3 regions of the Arthrobacter sp. C152 genome follow, and region 2 is predicted to be linked to each of the others. Evidence: riboswitches for the same ligand, from Rfam matches in the RefSeq annotation. Region 2 holds a riboswitch; each other region holds the start of a gene.
What was found. A riboswitch is a leader RNA that binds a small molecule or an ion and turns the genes downstream of it on or off. The one in region 2 is predicted to bind S-adenosylmethionine.

Region 1 (6,923 bases), on a different contig from region 2:
CAGAGATCCACTTGACCGCGGTTCCGGAGGAAATGACCGGCAACGGGGGATGAGCGCAGGGGGCGCGGAACACCACGCGGCGGCAGACGCCGGACTCAGGAGGCGGGCGCCTCAACGTCCGCGATGCCCACGAAACGCGTGCCCACGCCGTCGTACTCGCTGCGGACGAAACCGGGGCGGACGGGCGGAACCTCGGAGGGGGAGTGGTGCGAGCAGACTACGTAGGTGAAGTCCGGCCACCACTTCTTGGGGCGCGCTGCCTCCTCGTACCCGCAGACCGCGCATTCGAGATGCACCCACACCGGCCGCTTCCCCGTCCGGTTGGCCCGGGACTGCACCAGCCACGGCGGGGGATCGTCCAGGATGCCGCGCAGCTCCGCTTCGGTCATCCACTTCGGCAGGCCATGGCGCTGTGCCATCTCCAGGGGAACGTCCAGGGCTATTGCGGCGTCACGTCTGCTGATCATCAGAGTCCACGATACGGGAGCCGGCCAAATCAACCGTCCCGTACCCCGGGATCAGGGGGTGCCCAGGACGCAGCCGGGATGCGGGGTGCTGCTGGAAACCCACAGGGCCGCGGCGATCTCGTCCGCGAGGTCAAAGTCCCGGGCACCGCCGGGCCCGCCGATCCGCACCACCAGCGCTCCGCCGAACGGCCTGCGCCCCACGACCTCCACGTCCGCGTCGAGGTCGATGTCCTCCGCGGCAAGGTAGCGCAGCAGTTCCGGGTTGTCGTCGCTGATCCGGATGATACGTCCCGTATGGCCCTCGTCCAGTTCCGCCAGCAGGTGGGCGCGAGGCATCAGGACCTGCCCGTCCGCGCTGGGGATGGGGTCCCCGTGCGGATCCCGGCTGGGGTTCCCAAGTTTGGCCGCGACGCGTTCGATGAACGTATCCGAGACGGCGTGCTCCAGCAGCTCGGCCTCGTCGTGGACCTCGTCCCAGCTGTAGCCCAGCTGCTGGACGAGGTAGGTTTCGATCAGCCGGTGGCGGCGCACCATGGCCAGGGCGAGGCGCAGTCCGGGCGCGGTGAGCGTGACGGCGCTGTACGGCTTGTGGTCCACCAGGCCCTGGTCCTTGAGTTTGCGGACCATCTCGGACACCGAGGAGTTGGCCACGCCCAGCCGCTGCGCCAGCTGGGAGGACGTGATGGGCTTGTCCTGCCATTCGGTGAATGAGTAGATGACCTTGACGTAGTCCTCGATCGAGGAGGAGGGCGCACTGGTCTTCACAGGTCCAAGCCTACCGGCTTCCGGCGAAGGGGCGTGGCCCGGCGGCCACCGGTGACGATCCGCTCACGCCTTGATGGCCCGCCATGCGAGGGTGAGGTAGGGGAGTTCGAGTTCCTGGGCTTCGGCGTGGCCGAGATGCTCATGCAGGTACCAGTCCAGGTTCGCCAGGACCTTGGCCCGGGTGGCTTCGCCGGCCCGCAGGTAGTAGCTGCGCGATTTGGTGAGCTCCATCAGGTCCGTCGTGGTCACGGTGTCGCGCCAGTGCGTCACGTGCCCTTCGAGCCGGTGGAATTCCGGTCCGACCACAGGCTTGTGGCCGGGGCGGTACACATCCCCGGCGTGCATGATGCGGGACAGTCGGTGGACCCAGGGTACCGAGGTGTCCAGCTGGTTCCAGACCAGGCCGAGTGTCCCCTGCGGGCGCAGGACCCGGGCGAGTTCGGTGCTCGCGGCCAGCGGGTCGCACCAGTGCCAGGCCTGGGCAACGGTGACGACGTCGAAGGCCGCCGCGGGCAGGCCGGTCGCCTCGGCAGTCCCCACCACGGCCGTGGCGGCGGGGCAGTGGGCCTTCAGTTGGGCGAGCATGTCCGCGGAAGGGTCGAGGGCCGTTACCTCCAGCCCCATGGCCAGCAGCAAGGCGGTGAACTTTCCGGTGCCCGCGCCTGCGTCCAGGGCCTGGCGGGCGGTGGCGGGCACCAGCCATTCGGCTGATTCGGCAGGGTATCCCGGCCGGACCCGCTGGTAGTGCCTGCCGCCGTCCTGGAAGCTCTGCCCGAGCTCCTGCCGCCGCCCGTGATCGAGTTTGGGACCACCCCGGACCACGCGTGGCCTCCTTCACCTGCTGCCAGTGGATACATTTCGAATCTACCGCATGGCGGGCAAGGGCGTGGGGCCACCCCCAACCGGGCTTAGTCCTCGGTGCAGGGTGCGGCGCCGGCCGTGCCGGGAGTGTTGGGTGCCCAGTGCGGGTAGGTGCGGAAGTCGTTGGCCGGAACCCAGCGGCCCGCATCCACCACGTAGTCCCAGCCCAGCCCCGTGCTGCGCAGGGTGCGGATGCCGGCGAGGAGGCGCTCGGCGTCCTCCAGCCGTGACCCGACGCCGAAGCTGGCGCGCAGGGAGCCGGACGGCAGCCCCAGCCGCTTCAGCAGTGGGTGCGCGCAGAAGCGCCCGTCGCGCAGGCCCACGCCGTGTTCGGCCGAGAGGTAGGCGGCGACGAGGCCGGCGTCGTAGCCCTCCACGGAGAAGTTGACCACGCCGATGGTGTCCGTGTCCGGGTTGGTGTCCTTGAAGATCTGGTGGACCGTGACGCCCTCGATGTCCTGCAGGCCCTCCACCAGGAAGGACCGGATGGCGGATTCGTGGGCGTGCCAGCGGTCCTGGTCCAGTCCGGCGATGACCCGGGTGGCGCGGGCAAGGGTGGCGGCACCGAGCACGTTCGGTGAGCCCCCCTCGTGGCGGGCCGGGCCGGTGGCCCAGCTGACGCCGTCGAGCCTTGCTTCCTTGACCGCACCGCCGCCGGCGAGGTGCGGGGTGCCGGCGTCGAGCCAGTCGGGGCGTCCCACCAGGACACCGGCGCCGAAGGGCGCGTACAGCTTGTGGCCGGAGAAGGCGAGGTAGTCGATGTCGTCGGCGCTGATGTCGACCCGGCGGTGCGGGGCGAGCTGGGCCGCGTCCACCACGATCCGTGCGCCGTGCTCGTGGGCCAGCGCGGCCAGGGCCCTGATGGGCAGGATTTCGCCGGTGACGTTGGAGGCGCCGGTGACCGCCAGGAGGCTGACGCCGCCCTGTTCAAGCTCGGCGCGTACGGCCTCGACGGTGCCCGCGATGGTGTCGGCGGCGACGATACTGCGGTGCGGCACGCCCTGCCACGGCAGCAGGTTCGCGTGGTGCTCGATGTCCAGGTAGAGAACCTCACCTGCGGGACGGCCGTCGGTGACGGGCAGGCAGCCTGCCAGCAGGTTGAGGGAATCGGTGGTGTTGCGGGTGAAGATGACGGAGTCGCCGGGGCGGCCGCCCACAAAGTCGCGGACGATGCTGCGTGCGTTCTCGTACACCGACGTGCTGATCTGGGAGGCGTAGCCGGCCCCGCGGTGGACGCTCGCGTAGTAGGGCAGGACTTCGTTCAGGTACGCGGAGACCAGGGACAGGGCCGGGGCGGATGCGCCGTAGTCGAGGTTGGCGTACCTGACATGCCCGCCGGTAATCAGGGGAGCCTGGATTTCGGCGCCGGTGACCGCGGCGAGCGGGTGGCCGGCAGCGGCCTGGCGGGCATCGAAGGCGGCCGCAGTGTCGGCGGTGGCAGTGCTGGGGGAGACGGTGGCAGTTGTCACAGAGACCTCACTTGAATCAGGACCCTGACATCACAGGAATCCGCGCTTGCCGCATCCGCTCCGGACCGGCCTGGTCGTCACCCGGGGCACCCCACCGCGAATGGAGGGTTGCCGGCCAGCAAACCGGGGTTTTGCGCTGGCACTCGTGACCTGGATAAAAGCGTAGAACATCGGGCGGCCCGGACTGAAGCCGGGGCAATTGTTAAGGCTTTTGTTACGCAAGCCGAAGAAAACGATGCCGGCCGCCCCAAAAGGAGGCGCCCGGCGTCGTAATCTTCGGCCGCGCTGCGTGCGCGGGCTTTGTCAGAGGAGGTCGTCCAGGCCCGGGTTCAGCCGCCGCAGGACTTCGGAATGCAGGATGGAGTTCGTGGCCAGGGCGTTGCCGCCGAACGGGCCGTCCTCCCCTTCCAGGGAGGTGAAACGGCCGCCCGCCTCCACGACGATGGGCACCAGCGCCGCCATGTCGTAAAGGTTCAGCTCCGGTTCGCAGGCAATGTCCACGGAGCCTTCGGCCACCATGCAGTAGGACCAGAAGTCGCCGTAGGCGCGGGTGCGCCACACGTCCTCGGTCAGGCCGAGGAAGTCATCGAGGTTTCCCCGTTCCTTCCAGCCGCTGAGGCTGGAATAGGACAGCGAAGCGTCAGCGAGGCGGGACACGTCGGAGACACGCAGCCGGGTGGCGGCCGCCAGGGAGCGGCCCATGTAGGCCCCCATTCCCTTCGCAGCCCACCAGCGCTTGCCGAGTGCCGGCGCGCTGACCACGCCTACCACCGGTTCGCCCTCGTCCACCAGCGCAATGAGGGTGGCCCACACCGGGACGCCGCGGACAAAGTTCTTGGTTCCATCGATGGGGTCGATGATCCACCGCCGCGAGCCGTGGCCGGTGCTGCCGAACTCCTCGCCGAGGACGGCGTCGCGCGGGCGTGAACGGGACAGCTGGCCGCGGATGGCTTCCTCTGCGGCCTTGTCCGCGTCGGTGACCGGCGTCAGGTCCGGCTTGGTCTCGACGTGGAGGTCCAGGGCCTTGAAGCGGCTCATGGTCTGGTCGTCCACGGAGTCGGCCAGGACGTGGGCCAGGCGCAGGTCGTCGTTGTAGGTGGAGGCGGGTTGGATCATGGTTCCAAACTACCGTCTGTCCCGGCATCTGCCGGGACCTTCGGCTGCGTCAGTTGACGCTGCCGAGTTCCTTGGTTTCCTGTGCTTCCATTCTCGGGTCCGTGCCGAGCAGCCGGCGCAGGGACGCCAGCCGTGCGGGGCCGGTGGGGCCGGCGTGGCCGCCGCCCACCCATTCATCCAATCCGCAGTCCACGGCCGTGGCGGTGTGCTTGCAGCCGCGCTCGCAGTTTTCAATGCCGGGGGAGAGGTCCGGAAAGGACCGCAGGATCCGGTCCGGGTCCACGTGCGCCAGGCCGAAGGAGCGGATGCCTGGGGTGTCGATGATCCAGCTGCCGGCCGGGGCGTCGGCCAGCCGGAGGGCCAGGGCGGACGACGACGTGTGCCGCCCGCGTCCGGTGACGGCGTTGACACCGCCGGTGGCCCGTTCGGCTCCGGTCAGTGCGTTCACCATGGTGGACTTGCCGACGCCGGAGTGCCCCAGCATGACGGTGACCCTGCCGTCGAGGTGGGCCCGCAGCTCCGCCACCGCGGTGCGGTCCAGCCGGGCCGAGAGGCCGTCGTCGGAGCGGGCGTCGATGCCGGAGGCCTGCGCGTCCGCGGTGCGGCTGATGATTACCGGGAGGTCCAGGTGCGTGTAGTTGGAAAGCAGCTCCGCGGGGTCGCGGACGTCCGCCTTGGTCACGAGCAGGATTGGCTCGATCCCGGCGTCGTAGGCTGCCACCAGGGCCCGGTCGATGAATCCGGTGCGGGGCTCCGGGTTGGCGGCCGCCACCACGATGACCAGTTGGTCCGCGTTGGCTACCACGGCCCGCTCCACGGGGTCGGTGTCATCGGCGCTCCGGCGCAGGAGGGTGCGCCGGTCCTGGATCTTCACCAGCCGGGCCAGGGTGTCGGGGGCGCCTGAAACGTCCCCCACGAGCGAGACGAAGTCGCCGGCCACCACGGGGGAGCGCCGAAGCTCACGTGCCCGCGCGGCGATGACCACGCGTTCGTTGTCCGAATCCTCGCCCACCACGGCCGTGTACCTGCCCCGGTCCACGGTGATGATGCGGCCGGTGACGGCGTCGTCATGGCTGGGCCGGTCTTTGGTGCGTGGCCGGGAGCCCTTTTTATTGGGCCGGATCCGGACGTCGGATTCGTCCCAGGAATCAGTGCGCCGGGCCACCGCTGGGCTCCTCCGGTCCGGCGGTGTCCTGGGCAAGCATCGCCGCCCAGAGCTGCGGGAAGTCCGGCATGGTCTTCGACGTGGTGGCGATGTCCTCCACCTGGACGCCCTCCACGGCCAGGCCCAGGATCGCCCCGGCGGTGGCCATGCGGTGGTCCGCGTAGCTGCGGACGACGCCGGCGTGCAGCCGGGCGGGCCGGATCACCAGGCCGTCGCTGGTTTCCTCGGCGTCGCCGCCGAGCCTGTTGATTTCAGCCACCAGTGCTGCGAGCCGGTCCGTTTCGTGGCCCCGCAGGTGCGCAATGCCGCTCAGCCGGGAGGGTCCGGCCGCCAAGGCGCACAGCGCCGCCACGGTGGGGGCAAGTTCGCTGGTATCGGCGAAGTCGCCGCCCTTGATTTCCGGGCCGCCGGTGACGGTCAGGACTCCGTCCGCGAGGGTGACGGTGGCTCCCATCGTGGCCAGGATGCTGCGCCACAAATCTCCCACCTGCTGGGTTTCCTGCGGCCAGTTCGGGATCCGGACCGTGCCACGGGACGCCAGGGCTGCGGCGAGGAAGGGGCCCGCATTGGACAGGTCCTGTTCGATCCGCTGGTCGAAGGCGCGGATGGGCCCGGGCGCCACCACCCAGTGGTTGGGGACGGAATCGTCAACGGAGACGCCGGCGCCCCGGAGGACGGCGACTGTCATGGTGATGTGGTCCAGGCTCGGCACGGGCTTGCCAACATGCTCAAGGTGCAGGCCCTCTTCGAAGCGGGCACCCACCAGGAGGAGCGCCGAGACGAACTGGGAGGAAGCGCTGGCATCGATCACCAAGTGGCCGCCGCGCACCGTGCCGGTGCCCTCCACGACGAACGGCAGCGACGCCGGCGTGCTGCCGTCCTCGGCGGAGACGCCGACACCGAGGGCCTTGAGCGCTTCGATGATGGTTCCCATGGGACGCTTGCGGGCGTGCGGGTCGCCGTCGAACACGCTGGCGCCGCTGCGGAGCGCCGCCAGCGGCGGCACGAACCGCATTACCGTTCCCGCGAGCCCGCAGTCGATCCGGGCCAGTGATTCTTCCGCTGCCGCAGGCAGCGGGA
Region 2 (6,923 bases):
AGGCCATCGTGTTCACAGGCGTAAGAGACGTGATCCATGCGCATGCCAACATCTTGGCACTTTGTGATCGGGCTCTCAGCTAAGGGTACCCTTACTGGATTCACGTCCCTTGGCATCGCCGCATTTTCCGGAGCCGAGGCAACCTTTTGTTCCACGTCAGGCGTACGCGATCGACACGCTTCCCGAACGCCAGGTGATCCGTCCGCCCTGGAAGTCTTGTGCATACCCCCCGCCACCGGCGGCGTATTCCCCCGTGGTCGGATAGCCGAGGCGGCCACCCTCCGAGCCCTGGCCGACCCAGGCGGACCTGATGCCACCGGTGACGATGCGCGCACCCGAAGCGGGGGACCACACCACTTCGCCGCCCTGGAAGTACTGCTTCGCACCGCCTCCCACGAGACCGCCTATTTCGTCGGTAGTGGGGTAGCCGAGGCCGCTGGCCGGGCCGCCTGCGTTGTCCCAGGTGGCGCCGATGCCGCCCTTGGTGATGTGTGAGCCGGTGGCGGCGTTCCAGGAGATCTTGCCGTATTGGAAGCCCTGCATGACGCCGCCGGGTATCGGGGCATATTCATCGGTGGTGGGGTAGCCGAGGCCGCTGAGGGGGCCGCCTGCGTTGTCCCAGGTGGCGCCGATGCCGCCCTTGGTGATGCGGGATCCGGTGGCGGCGTTCCACGAGATCTTGCCGAACTGGAAGTTTTGCATCACGCCGCCGGGCATGGGTGAGTATTCGTCCGAGGTGGGGTAGCCCAGGTCGCCGTCCTGCGCGCCGCTGCCCTTCCAGGTGGTGTTGATGCCGTTGACGACGGCGAACGCACCCGTGCCGGGCAGGTAGGTGATGATTCCGTGCTCGAACTCCTGGTAGGAGCCCCCAAACCGCTGGTTCGTTACCTCGTTGGCGATGGGAAGCCCAACGATGCCGGACACTTCGGCGTACTTATCCCCGATGGGACCCTGCACCGGGTAGGTGCCCTTGTTTGCCGCCGGCGGCACCACGTGCAGCAGACGGTTCGGTGTTCCGGAACTGGCATTGGAGATCGTTCCTGTGACGGACGAGGAATTCAGTGCCGCAGCAACCTGTGACGGGGTCAGCGACGGGTTCTGGGACAGCAGCAGCGCCGCCGCGCCTGCCACGTGCGGGGTGGCCATGGACGTCCCGCTCAGTGACGCAGTAGCCGTTGACGAGGTGTACCAGGTGGAGGTGATGCCCACGCCCGGTGCGTACAGATCCACGCAACTGCCGAAGTTGGAGAAGCTTGCCTGCCGGTCCGAGGAATCGCTCGCAGCGACAGTGACGGCCGCGGGGACGCGGGACGGGGAGGTGGTGCACGCATCGACGGCGCTGTTGCCGGCGGCGATAATCGCGGGGATGCCGTCACCGATCACCGACTGCACCGCAGCGTCGAGCGTATTGCTGGCCGGGCCGCCGATGCTGAGGTTCACCACAGCCGGTGTTCCGTCGCGGTGGTTGGCCGCCACCCAGTCCAGGCCCGCAATCACGTCCGAGTAGAGGCCGGTACCGTCGCAGGCCAGTGCCCGTACGGGAATGAGGGTGGCGGACTTTGCCATGCCGTAGACAGAGCCGCCGATGGTTCCGGCAACATGGGTCCCGTGGCCGTTGCAGTCGCTGGTCCCCAGCCCGTCATTCTTGGCGGTCCACCCCGCTGCCACCCGGCCGCCGAAGTCGGTGTGCGATGCCAGGATGCCGGTGTCCACCACGTAGACGCTGACGCCCTGCCCGGAGGCGGGAGGCGTGTAGGTTCCGGACAGTGGAAGGGACAGCTGGTCGGTCCGGTCCAGGCCCCAGGGCGCGTTCCGCTCCGTGTCGGAAACCGCGACGACGTAGTCAGGTTCCACGGCCACGGCACGTCCGGAGCGGGTCAGGGCGGCGGCCTGTGCCGGGGTCGCCTCGATGGCTGCGCCCTGCAGGGCCGCTTCGAAGGTGCGGGCGACGCCGATTCCCTGGGCGCGAAGGTTCCTCGCCTCGGCTGCAACATCCGCTCCGGGCGCAAACCGGACGAGGTAACGCCCGGATTCGCTTGCGCCGGGGGTGGCGGGTGCGGCCGATGCCGGGGGAGCGGCCACGAACCCGGCCGCCAGGACGGCAAGGCCAACAGTGAAAGATGGCAGGACGGCGCGAAGAGCCTGGCGCAACGACTGGGGCAACGGAATTCCGATCCTTCTGTGTTTTGGAGAACTGTTTTGTGGAGCTTTCCCGGATCGAATGTAGCGGAGAGGGCAGGGCCGAAAGCCGAACCTCGGGCAATCCTGCGGGTTCCCTGTGGAACTTTGGCCAACTGCGCGCCGGGACTACGCAAACCCTGAACGCCCGGCCACAAAAGTCATAACCGGTCACAATGCTGTTCCCGGCCACCACGCTGTTCCTACACTGGGCCCAGGTCATGAGCGCCAGCACCAAGCCCCGGCTCGCTGGCCGGCAACCCTCCATCCGCGGTGGGGTGCCCCGGGTGAGGACCTGGCTGTCCGGCAACGGCCGGACGGCAAGCGCGGCCCGAGGTGCTCCCAGCATGCCGGGCCCATGTTTAAGGAGCCTTGAATGTCCAACGGATGGTCCTTCGAAACCCGCCAGATCCACGCCGGCCAGGAAGCCGACAGCGCCACGGGCGCCCGCGCGCTTCCGATCTACCAGACAACGTCCTTCGTCTTCCCCACGGCAGAAAGCGCCGCCAACCGGTTCGCCCTGGCGGAACTGGCACCCATCTACACGCGGATCGGCAACCCCACCCAGGACGCCGTGGAGCAGCGCATCGCCAGCCTCGAAGGCGGCCTCGCAGCCCTCCTGCTGAGTTCCGGGCAGGCGGCCGAAACCTTCGCCGTCCTGAACATCGCGGAGGCCGGCGACCACATCGTGGCCAGCCCCAGTCTCTACGGCGGCACCTACAACCTGTTTGCCCACACCCTGAAGAAGTTCGGCATCTCCGTGACCTTCGTGGCGGACCCGGACAACCTGGACCAGTGGCGCGAGGCCGTGCAGCCGAACACCAAGCTCTTCTTCGGTGAGGTGGTCTCCAACCCCCGCCAGGATGTCCTGGACATCGAGGGTGTTTCCGGGGTGGCGCACCAGGCGGGGGTCCCCCTGATCGTGGACAACACCCTGTCCACCCCCTACCTGATCCGTCCTTTGGAGTGGGGAGCGGACATCGTGATCCACTCAGCCACGAAATACCTCGGCGGCCACGGTTCTGCGATCGCAGGCGTCATCGTCGACTCCGGCAGGTTCGACTTCGGCAAGGACCCGGAGAGGTTCCCCGGCTTCAACACCCCGGACCCCACCTACAACGGGCTGGTCTACGCCCGCGACCTCGGTGCCGGCGGCGCCCTCGGGGCGAACCTTTCCTACATTCTCAAGGCCCGGGTCCAGCTGCTGCGCGACCTGGGTTCGGCGGTGTCGCCCTTCAACGCCTTCCTGATTTCCCAGGGCCTGGAGACGCTGAGCCTGCGAGTGGAGCGCCACGTTGCCAACGCCACCGAGGTGGCGCGCTGGCTGGAAGGAAGGGACGACGTCGAATCCGTCGCCTACGCGGGGCTTCCCTCCAGCCCCTGGTACGAGCGTGGCCGCGCGTACGGTCCCAAGGGGACCGGCGCCGTCGTTGCCTTCAACCTCGCCGGCGGCGCCGACGCCGGGAAACGCTTCGTGGACGCCCTGGAACTGCACTCCCATGTGGCCAACATCGGTGACGTACGCTCGCTGGTGATTCACCCGGCGTCGACCACCCACAGCCAGCTCTCCCCGGAGCAGCAGGCCGTTGCCGGCGTGACTCCCGGGCTGGTCCGCCTCTCCGTGGGCCTGGAGCACATCGACGACATCATTGCCGACCTGGAGGCTGGCTTCCGGGCGGCCAAGGGTGCGGCCGGCGCCTAGCGAACAACCGGCAGGCAAGCCGGGAAGGTCACAACCAGTCACACTCTTGGCCCGGAGCGGGGGGTATTTCGTACACTCGAACCAGGTCATGAGTGCCAGTGACAGCCCCGGCTTGCTGGCCGGCAACCCTCCTTCCGCGGTGGGGTGCCCCGGGTGAAGACCTGGCCTGCCGGTCAGACGACGGCGGGCAAGCGCGTAGAAGAGGTCTTGCCATGACGGTTACCGTCGCCCGTACCACCATCCCCGAACACGGAATTGTCCGCTACGCCTCCATCGGGGGCCTGGAGCTGGAGGCCGGCGGCTACCTGCCGGACGTCACTCTGGCCTACGAAACCTGGGGCACGCTGAACGCTGACGGCAGCAACGCGGTCCTGATCGAGCACGCCCTGACCGGCAGCACCCACGTGACCCGGGGCGACACCGACGAAGAAGGCTGGTGGGAGCAGCTCGCCGGGCCGGGCGCCCCCGTGGACACCGACAAGTTCTTCGTGGTCTCCATCAACATCGTGGGCGGTTGCTACGGCTCAACCGGTCCCTCCTCAACTGCACCCGACGGGCGTCCCTGGGGCTCACGCTTCCCGCTGGTGACCCTGCGGGACAGCACCGTTGCCGAAACCAGGCTGGCGGACCACCTGGGGATCGGCAGCTGGTATGCCGTCCTCGGTGGCTCCATGGGCGGCGCCCGCGCCCTGGAATGGGCGGTCAGCTACCCCGAACGGGTGCAGCGGTGCGCAGTCATTTCCGTTGGCGCGGCCAGCACGGCCGAGCAGATCGCATTCGCCCAGGCGCAGACCCTCGCCATCCGGCAGGACCCCAACTTCAACGGCGGCGACTACTACGGCGGCCCGGCCCCGGAGGACGGCCTCGCCCTGGCCAGGCGGATCGCCCACATCACCTACCGGTCGGCGGCGGAACTCGAAGGCCGGTTCGGCCGGGAAGCCCAGGCGCCCGAGTCGCCGTTGCAGGGCGAAGTGCTGGCCGCGCGGGGCCGCTACCAGGTGGAAAGCTACCTGGACCACCAGGGCAACAAGCTTGTCCGGCGCTTCGACGCCAACAGCTACATCGCACTCACCGAGGCGCTGATGAGCCACGACGTCTGCCGGGGACGCGGGCCCTTGGCCGAGACGCTCGCCGGCTCCACCGCGCGGTTCTTCATCGCGGCCGTCGATTCGGACCGGCTCTACTTCCCGTCCCAGTCACGGGAACTGGCCCAGGCGCTGCCGGGCGAGGTGGACGTCCATGTCATCCAGGCCCCGATCGGCCATGACGGGTTCCTGACCGAGATCGGGCAACTCGGGCACCAGCTGCGGAGCACTTTCCTGGTCTGACCTGGCCGCGGGATCCCCGCCCCATGTGCATTTATGCAGATGCCTTCTGCACTATTTGGCGTTGAGGTTGCGCCGCGGGCAGACCATACTCGACAAATCCGGCATTCGTGGTGTGCATCACACCCGGCTGCCTTCGACTGGTCCCCGTGGCGTCGACGACGACGCCGAAGGAGTTCGCATGAGTACGGAAAGCTCCGCCGCAAGGCGCACAGAGGAAACCGACGTCAAGGCCTCAGGCCTGAAAAAGGTGGTGACGGCCTCCATGGCCGGAACCGTGGTGGAATGGTACGAATTCTTCCTCTACGCATCGGCCGCCACCCTGGTCTTCGGGAAGGCCTTCTTCCCCAACGCCGGCACGGAACTGGACGGCATCATTGCCGCCTTCCTCACCTACGCCGTAGGCTTCGTGGCCCGCCCCATCGGCGGCATCGTCTTTGGCCATTTCGGCGACAAGTTCGGCCGCAAGCAGTTGCTGCAGCTGAGCATCATCCTGGTGGGTGTTTCCACCTTCCTCATGGGCTGCCTGCCAACCTTCCAGCAGATCGGTTACTGGGCACCCGCGCTCCTGGTCTTCCTCCGGTTTGCCCAGGGATTTGCCGTCGGCGGAGAGTGGGGCGGCGCCGTCCTCCTGGTAGCTGAGCACAGCCCCAGCAAGTCCCGCGGGTTCTGGGCCAGTTGGCCGCAGTCTGCCGTGCCGCTGGGCAACCTGCTGGCCACGGCCGTCCTCTTCATCCTGTCCTCCACGCTGACCCAGGACGCGTTCCTCGGGTGGGGCTGGCGCGTGGCGTTCTGGCTCTCCGCGGTGATCGTCCTGATCGGGTACTACATCCGCACCAAGGTCAACGACGCGCCCATCTTCCTGGAGGCCCGCAAGGAGGTCGAAACCGGACACAAGGGTTACGGCGTGGCCGAGGTTTTCCGGCGCTACCCCCGCGGCGTCTTCACCGCCATGGGCCTGCGCTTTGCCGAGAACATCCTCTACTACCTTGTGGTGACGTTCTCCATCACGTACCTGAAGACCGTCGTCCAGGCCGACACCACCCGCATCCTCCTGCTGCTGCTCCTTGCCCACGCGCTGCATTTCGCCGTGGTGCCGATGGTCGGCAAGCTATCCGACCGCCTGGGCCGCAAACCCGTCTACCTGGCCGGCGCCATCATGGCCGCCACCTGGGGTTTCTTCGCGTTCCCCATGATGGACACCAAGAACGATTTCGTCATTCTGGCCGCCATCATGATCGGCCTGGTGTTCCACGCCTTCATGTACGCCGGCCAGCCCGCCATCATGGCGGAAATGTTCCCCACCCGGATGCGCTACTCCGGCGTCTCCCTGGGCTACCAGGTGACCTCGATCGTGGCCGGTTCCCTGGCGCCGATCATCGCCGCCTCACTCCTGGGCACCTACAAGTCCTCCCTGCCGGTGGCGGTCTACCTGCTCCTCGCCTGCGCCGTCACCGCCGTCGCGGTCTTCTTCCTGAAGGAAACCCGCGGCATCTCGCTCCACGACGTGGACGCCGCCGACGCCAAGGGTACCGCCGACCTGCTGGCCGCGAGCAAGAAGTAAAAGGGACTGCATGAAAGCCGCCGTCCTGTACGCCACCGTTCCCGCAGCACCTGGCGCGGGAACGGCGAAACCCAGTTATGCAGCTGCCGGGCCTTTGGTGGTCCAGGAACTGGAACAGCCCACACCCCGCGCCGGCGAGCTCGGCGTTGCCATC
Region 3 (6,923 bases), on a different contig from region 2:
CATGCTCGACGAGGGCATGCTGTATTTCGACGCACGGCTCTCCCGCAACCATCCCACCGTGGAAGTGCGTGTGGCCGATGTGTGCCTCCGCGCCGAGGACGCCGGGCTCATCGCTGTCCTGGTCCGGGCGCTGGTGGAATCGGCCAGCAGGGAATGGCGCCAGGAAGTGGACCCGGCGCCTGTTCCGACCGTGCTGCTGCGCATGGCCTCATGGCAGGCCAGCAGCGCAGGGCTCAGCGGTGAACTCCTGGATTTCGGCAACTTCCAGCCGGCGCCCGCCACTGACGTTGTCCGGTCCCTGGTGGACTACCTTGCGCCCGTCCTGGACGAACAGGGCGAGCTTGCCCTGGCCCGGCAGGGCATCGAGGACATCATCGCCCGGGGAACCGGGGCGGCCGAACAGCGCCGGGCCCGCGACAAGGCCCTGGCCGGGCCGCCGCCGGAGGACATGGGCTTCGGCGCCGTGGTCCGGCAGGCCGTCAACGTGACCATGCGCGGCGCGCTGGACCTCGCAGAGGTGGAAGGCGCGCCGGAACTGCTGAGGGTGCGGCAGTCCTAGGCTTCCCGGGCGGCTGTGGTGAAGCGCAGGAGCCTGACGCCGACGGCGATCTCCACCAGGTAGAACACGAACGGGGGGATGTCCTTGTAGCGCACGAGGATGCCGGCGAAGAGCGGCGCACTGGCGGCCGCACCCAGGGAGGTCCTGCCTTTGAGGGGTGAGGACTGCAGCGCCGCGCCCAGCAGGCCGACGCCGCAGGTTTGGAGGCCTGAGTACGTCAGGAAGGGCCACGCTGCGCCCCTTCGGTAGGCGAACTTCTCGATGTCCGCGGCACGGTTGGCCAGCGCCCAGACGAACAAGGGGCTGCCCGCCAGCAGGGCGGCGGCAGCGGCGGCCGCGAGATTCCGGGCCCGTACACGCTCCGCTTCATGGTCTGCGCCGTGGTTTTCCTGCCGCAGTTGCCGGGCAAGCCGCAGGAAACCCATGGGCGCGGCAGCCGTTCCCGCCGCCGCGAGGAACTGCCCCAGGGTCCACAGGCCGCGGTGGCGTTCGAGCATGGCCAGCCGCTGCTCTGCGCTCCTGGTGGAGTGGACGTTGCCGACCATGGCGATTCCCAGCAGCCAGCACGCGCCCGCCGCGATGCTGACCGCTCCCGCCCTGGCATATGGTTTTGACTGGGACATGGCCCGCCTCCTTCATAAACATTTTCGCCGCGCAGATTCCTTGTCGCAGCCCTTATTTTGGCGGCGACAATGACGTTCCGCGTCGAAAACGAAGAAAGTGTGCGGAAACTAGACCTGCTTGAGCGCCTGCTCCAGGTCGCGGATGAGGTCGTCCGCGTCCTCGAGGCCCACCGAGAGGCGGACCACGCCGTCGCCCAGGCCGATGGCAGCGCGGCCCTCGGGACCCATCGCCCGGTGCGTGGTGGTGGCCGGATGCGTGATCAGAGACTTGGAATCGCCAAGGTTGTTGGAGATGTCGATGATCCGCAGCCCGTCCAGCAGCGCGAACGCGGCGTCCTTCGCCGAACGGCCCGCGGAAGGGGCCAGTTCCAGGGTGAGGACCGTGCCGCCGGCACTCATCTGCTTCGCCGCCAGCGAGTACTGCGGGTGGGACTTCAGGAGCGGGTACTTCACCCAGCTCACCGCGGGCTGCTCCTCCAGCCACTCGGCCAGCCGCAGCGCGGTGGCGGAGGAGTGGCTGACGCGCAGGCTCATGGTTTCCAGGCCCTTGGTCAGCACCCAGGCGTTGAACGCGGACAACGCGGGGCCGGTGTGGCGCATCAGCTGCTTCACGGGGCCGTCGATGAACGCCTTGGTGCCCAGGATGGCGCCGCCCATCACCCGGCCCTGGCCGTCGATGTGCTTGGTGCCGGAGTAGACAATGACGTCGGCGCCGAGGTCGCCGCAGCGCTGCAGCAGGGGGGTGGCGAAGACGTTGTCGGCCACAACCTTGGCTCCGGCGGCGTGCGCCAGCTCGCTGACGGCCGCGATGTCCACGATTTCCTGCATAGGATTGGACGGGGATTCGAAGAAGACGGCGGCGGTGGGTTTGGACAGGGCCTCGCGCCACTGGTCCAGGTCCGGGCCGTCCACAAAGACGGTTTCCACGCCCCAGCGGGGGAGGATTTCGTTCAGGATCACGAAGCAGGAACCGAACAGGGACCGGGCGGCGACGACGCGGTCGCCGGCAGCCAGCAGGGCACCCAGGGCGGTGAAGACGGCGGACATGCCCGACGCCGTCGCAAAGCATGCTTCGGTGCCTTCGAGCAGGCGGAGCCGTTCCTGGAAGGTGGCGACGGACGGGTTGCCGTAACGGGAGTAGACGAACCGCTCATCCTCGCCGGTGAACGCGCGTTCGGCGGCTGCCGCGGACTCGTACACGAACCCGGAGTTGAGGAAGATGGCCTCGGACGTTTCCTGGAAGTTGGTGCGGTCGAGTCCGCCGCGGACGGCCTGGGTGTCTGCGCTCCAGCCGGAGGCGTCTGGGTTGAAGGTCACTTAGTTCTTTCCGAGGTTGGTGGGCAGGCCGCGGTTCTTCCAGCCGTTGACGGTCCGTTCGCCGTAGCGGTCAGGCTCCCCCTCGAAGCCCTCCAGCACGTTGTAGGACGTGAAGCCGGCCTGGGTCGCTGCAACGGCGGCGGCGATGGAGCGCTGGCCGGACCGGCACAGGAACACCAGTTCCGCGGTGGGGTCCTCGGGTGCCTGCTCCTTGAGGTCCTTGACGAAGTCGGGGTTGGGGATGCCGCCGGGGAAGGTCCACTGGATGAAGAGCGGATCATTGTCCGTCGCCTTGGTATCCGGGATGCCGATGTGCGCCCATTCACCTTCGGTGCGGACGTCCACCAGGATGGCGCCCTGCTCGAGCTTGGCCCAGGCTTCCTGCGGTGTGAGGTCTCCTGCGTAGCTCATGCGTGGCCCTCGCCGTCGAACTCGCCCTCAAAGTCGCCGTCGAGCTGGTCCACTGCGGTGGCAACCGCGGCGTCGGCGGAGGCGATGGCGGCCGGCAGGACCACTGCCTGGGCGACAATGACGCTGCTGCCGTTGAAGGTGGCGGCCGGGCTGCCGTGCAGCACGTAGCCTTCATCCAGGGCCGCGGAGATCCGCTCACAGAACGATCGGTCGTCCGGGCCAGTAATCAGGCGGTAGGACAGCTTGTCCTCAGGGGCAGGTGCGTCAGACACGACGGATCTCCTTCTCTCACGCTTGCAGCTCGAATCGGTCGATATGCCGAGTATTCACCTGAGGCACCCCGCCGCGAAAGGGAGGGTTGCCGACCGGCCAGTCAGGGCTTAGCGCCGGTACTCATTACTCCCCAGAAACGTAACATCTGACGCGCGGAGCCGCATTGCCGCCGTCGTCATGTTCCGTAATTGAGCGCCGGCCGCGCCCCTGCCCGCCGCCGGGCCCCGGACCGATAAAGTTCGTACCGGGGACCAACGCCCCGCGTCCACAGCATGAGTACCGGGGGGTCTTGCCAGCATGCGAGCATTCACGTCCTATCGCCACCGCGGGACCACCGTGGCCCGGCTTCGTCCGGCAGGAGCACTCCTTGCCGTGCTGCTGATGGCCGTCCTGGCTGTGCTGGCACCTGCGGGGACGGCCCGCGCCGCGGAGGGCGTTGGACCGGCCGCGCCGGAGGAGGGCAAGCCCTGGCTTGGGGCCACGCTGGAATGGGGCGAAGACACCGCCGCGGGCTTCGCGGACCGGCTGGGTGCGGTGCCGGCCGTCTTCGGGCACGACATCGCCATCCCGTTCCGCGACTCCGGGCGGAACGACATCGATGGCTTCCTGCGGCAGACGGCCGGCAAGGGAGCCAACGCCATGTTGACCGTAAAGCCAAGCGTTCCGCTGGACACGATCGGCGCTGCGGAAGCTGACGCCTTCGCCGCCGAAGTACGGGACCAGGCGGCGGGCTTCAACGGCCACTTGCTGGTCCGGTTCGCCCCGGACATGAATACCAGCTGGGTTGCCTGGGGCCAGCAACCGGCCGCGTACCGGCAGGCGTTCCAGGCCGTCGCCGGAGCGTTCAGGGCGTCCGACGGCGGCAAGGTCACCATGGTGTGGGCGCCTTACCTGGGCACGGGCTACCCCTTTGACCGCAGCCGCAGCGCACCGCAACCGGGGAGCGACGGCTTTGCGCTGCTGGACACCAACGGCGACGGCACCTGGAACGGCTCCGACGCCGCCTACGCTCCGTACTATCCAGGCGACGACGCCGTGGACTGGGTGGGACTGACCGCATTCCACGACGACACCGCCGGCGGGGCCGCCGTCAACACCGCTCCCCGTGCCGGCGAGCTCCAGGAGATGCTGACCGGGTCCGGCGGCGAAAACTTCTACGGCACGTACGCGGCCGGCCGGAACAAGCCGTTCCTGCTGCAGACCGCGGCCTTCTACAGCCCTTCCACCGGCGGCGCGCCGGAGGCCGACATCAAGGTGGGCTGGTGGGACCAGGCCGTGGGAACCGCCACGTCATCTGCTTTTCCCAAAACCGCGGCTGTGGTGTGGGACGAACGGACCAGCACCCGGGACACGGGTGTGGCCAGCATCAACTGGCTGCTCACCGGGAGCCCGGACATCGCCAAAGCCGCGCTGGCGAGGCTGAAGGCGTCCCCCATGGTGACCGGGCCGGTCAACGCGGTGGCTCCGGCGGAAGCCTATGTCCGCGCCAACACCCTCGGCGGGGCCGCCGTCTGGACGGTTGCCGCTGCCATGGCCATCCTCCTGGCAGCACTCTGGCAGATTCCGCGCCGGATCGGCGCGGCGACGGCGTGGAGCTACCGGGACCCGTCCGCGAGGGACTCCCGGGTGGACCTGCTGCGGGGCATGGCGATCGTGTTCGTGGTGGTCAACCACCTCGGCATGGCTTCACTGTTCCAGTTGCTGACGCAGGAGGCGGTGGGCTTCGTTTCCGGCGCCGAGCTTTTCGTCCTTTTCTCCGGGCTGGTGGTGGGCATGGTGTACGGGCCCAAGGCCCGGGAGGATTTCGGCACGGTGGTGGACCTGACGTCGCGCCGGGCCGGCAAGCTGTACCTGACGGCGCTGGCTGTGCTGGTCGGCGTCTTCCTGCTCTCGCTGCTGCCGGTCTTCAACGCCGCGGCTCTCACCACATTCGTGGACCAGGGGACAGGCGGCGCGGGGCACACCGGTGCCGGCCGCACCTACAACCTTTACCAGGGGATGGAATCGCTGTTCCAGTTCCCGGTGCCGCCCCAGGTGCTGCCGGCCATCCTGCTCCTGCAGTTCGGGCCATGGCAGTTCAACGTCATGGGCCTGTATGTGGTGCTCCTGCTGGCAAGCCCCCTGATCCTCGCGGCGCTCAACCGCGGCAAGGCGGTCTGGGTGCTGGCTGCCACGCTCCTGGTGTACGCCGTGGGCGCCGCCACCCGGTTCCGGATCCTTCCCTCGCAGTTCGAGGACTCCTTCCCGTTGCTGGTGTGGCAGGTGCTGTTCGTCATCGGCCTCGTGGCGGGCTACCACCGGCGCAGCATCCTGGCCTGGCTGCAGGCGCACACCTGGGTGGTGGCTGCCTGCACCGTGGCCGCCTTCGCGCTGGCCTTCCTGTCCTGGGGCAACCCCTACCTGGCCAACAGCTACGATGTCCGGCTGGCCCTGTTGCCGGACGCGGCCTACCGGTCCATGTACGATTCACTCTTCGCCCGCACGTACCTGGCTCCGGGCCGCCTGCTGAATGTCTTTGTCCTGGTGGTGGCCGCCTACGCCTTCCTCAGCGCGTACTGGACGCCGGTGCAGCGGGCCCTGGGATGGTTCCTGATTCCGCTGGGCCGGGCCACCCTGTACGTGTTCATCATGCACGTGGTGCTGATCGCCGTCGTCGCCAACATCCCGGCCCTGCAGCAGGGCAGCATCCTCCTCAATACCGCGGCCTACGTGGCGGTCCTGGGGTTGCTGTGGGTGATGGTCCGTACCAGGTTCCTGTTCCGGATCATCCCCACGTGAGCCGGGGCGGACCGCGGGCTTAGACCAGCTCGGGATATGAGGTGACGATGTAGTCGGCAGCCGCCGGGCCGGTCATCCGCAGGCCTTTGCGGCCGTCCGGGATCTTGTCCTTCATGGCCGCCCAGAAACTGGATTCGGGCCCAGGAACGTGCTGGTTGATGAAGCACCAACTCATGTAGAGGCCGAAGAACCGGTCCCGGTCAAGGGTGGATTCAGATGCCTGGTCGAAGTAGATGGCTTCCTGGAGAAACAGGTCGAACTGCGAATGCGCCATGACGGCTTCCCTTCGCTAGGTGCGTGGTGCCGCCGTGAGGCTACAGCAGCGAACCTCGATGCCCTGCACGGGGGCAAAGGATGGTGTAGGGGCATCGTCCCCGAAGATTGGGTGATGCATCAGTGCTCACACCACTGTTTCTACACTGTAGACTTTACGCGTAGACTACAGATCCGGCAAGCGACCTACTCCCCGGTACGCGCGCCATCGAGTACAGGAAAATGCATGGTTGCCCCAAAAAATCCCGGCTTGGCTCCGGCCGGAGCCAAAAGGCCACTCAGCAGGGGGATCGTGCTCGCCAAGGCCCTGGAACTCGTGGATGCCGAGGGCCTGGACGCCCTCACCATGCGCCGCCTCGGCCAGGAACTGGGCCGGGATCCGATGAGCCTTTACCGCTACGCGGAAAACCGCGCCGCACTGCTGGACGGGGTCGCGGAACTGGTCCTCGGACAGCTCAGCGTTACCGCCGATGATGCCGACTGGAAAGCCCGACTGCGCACCATCGCCCATGGCCTGCGCCTGCTGGCCCTGAAGCATCCCAATGTGGTGCCGCTGCTGGTGACCAGGCCGCTGTCCACCCCCCTGGGCCTTCGTCCGCTGGGCACGCTCAGGCCGCTGGAACACATCCTGTCGCTGCTGGTGGCGGCCGGATTCCGGCCCGCTGACGCGCTGCACGTCTACCGCGCCT

Region 1: it holds a riboswitch for S-adenosylmethionine, as region 2 does, so the genes downstream of both, ACYSM9_RS07175 (aminotransferase class V-fold PLP-dependent enzyme) here and metX (homoserine O-acetyltransferase MetX) in region 2, are expected to answer to the same signal.
Region 3: it holds a riboswitch for S-adenosylmethionine, as region 2 does, so the genes downstream of both, ACYSM9_RS05480 (DUF1737 domain-containing protein) here and metX (homoserine O-acetyltransferase MetX) in region 2, are expected to answer to the same signal.

What each region holds. Positions count from the first base shown of each region.
Region 1 is NZ_JBTZSU010000007.1:78,115-85,037, reverse strand. Features, by position in the region: gene ACYSM9_RS07195 (S1C family serine protease) at 1-53, shown strand, start outside; gene ACYSM9_RS07190 (hypothetical protein) at 96-467, opposite strand; gene ACYSM9_RS07185 (metal-dependent transcriptional regulator) at 519-1,232, opposite strand; gene ACYSM9_RS07180 (class I SAM-dependent methyltransferase) at 1,296-2,054, opposite strand; gene ACYSM9_RS07175 (aminotransferase class V-fold PLP-dependent enzyme) at 2,141-3,562, opposite strand; SAM riboswitch class IV at 3,600-3,713, opposite strand; gene hisN (histidinol-phosphatase) at 3,866-4,678, opposite strand; gene rsgA (ribosome small subunit-dependent GTPase A) at 4,728-5,843, opposite strand; gene aroA (3-phosphoshikimate 1-carboxyvinyltransferase) at 5,827-6,923, opposite strand, start outside.
Region 2 is NZ_JBTZSU010000001.1:237,658-244,580, forward strand. Features, by position in the region: gene ACYSM9_RS00960 (VOC family protein) at 1-44, opposite strand, end outside; gene ACYSM9_RS00965 (S8 family serine peptidase) at 157-2,163, opposite strand; SAM riboswitch class IV at 2,396-2,511, shown strand; gene ACYSM9_RS00970 (bifunctional o-acetylhomoserine/o-acetylserine sulfhydrylase) at 2,555-3,880, shown strand; SAM riboswitch class IV at 3,965-4,080, shown strand; gene metX (homoserine O-acetyltransferase MetX) at 4,093-5,208, shown strand; gene ACYSM9_RS00980 (MFS transporter) at 5,387-6,769, shown strand; gene ACYSM9_RS00985 (zinc-binding dehydrogenase) at 6,780-6,923, shown strand, end outside.
Region 3 is NZ_JBTZSU010000005.1:145,877-152,799, reverse strand. Features, by position in the region: gene ACYSM9_RS05500 (glutamate--cysteine ligase 2) at 1-559, shown strand, start outside; gene ACYSM9_RS05495 (hypothetical protein) at 556-1,182, opposite strand; gene ACYSM9_RS05490 (O-succinylhomoserine sulfhydrylase) at 1,291-2,499, opposite strand; gene ACYSM9_RS05485 (rhodanese-like domain-containing protein) at 2,500-2,910, opposite strand; gene ACYSM9_RS05480 (DUF1737 domain-containing protein) at 2,907-3,182, opposite strand; SAM riboswitch class IV at 3,196-3,311, opposite strand; gene opgC (OpgC domain-containing protein) at 3,481-5,961, shown strand; gene ACYSM9_RS05470 (hypothetical protein) at 5,981-6,235, opposite strand; gene ACYSM9_RS05465 (TetR/AcrR family transcriptional regulator C-terminal domain-containing protein) at 6,461-6,923, shown strand, end outside.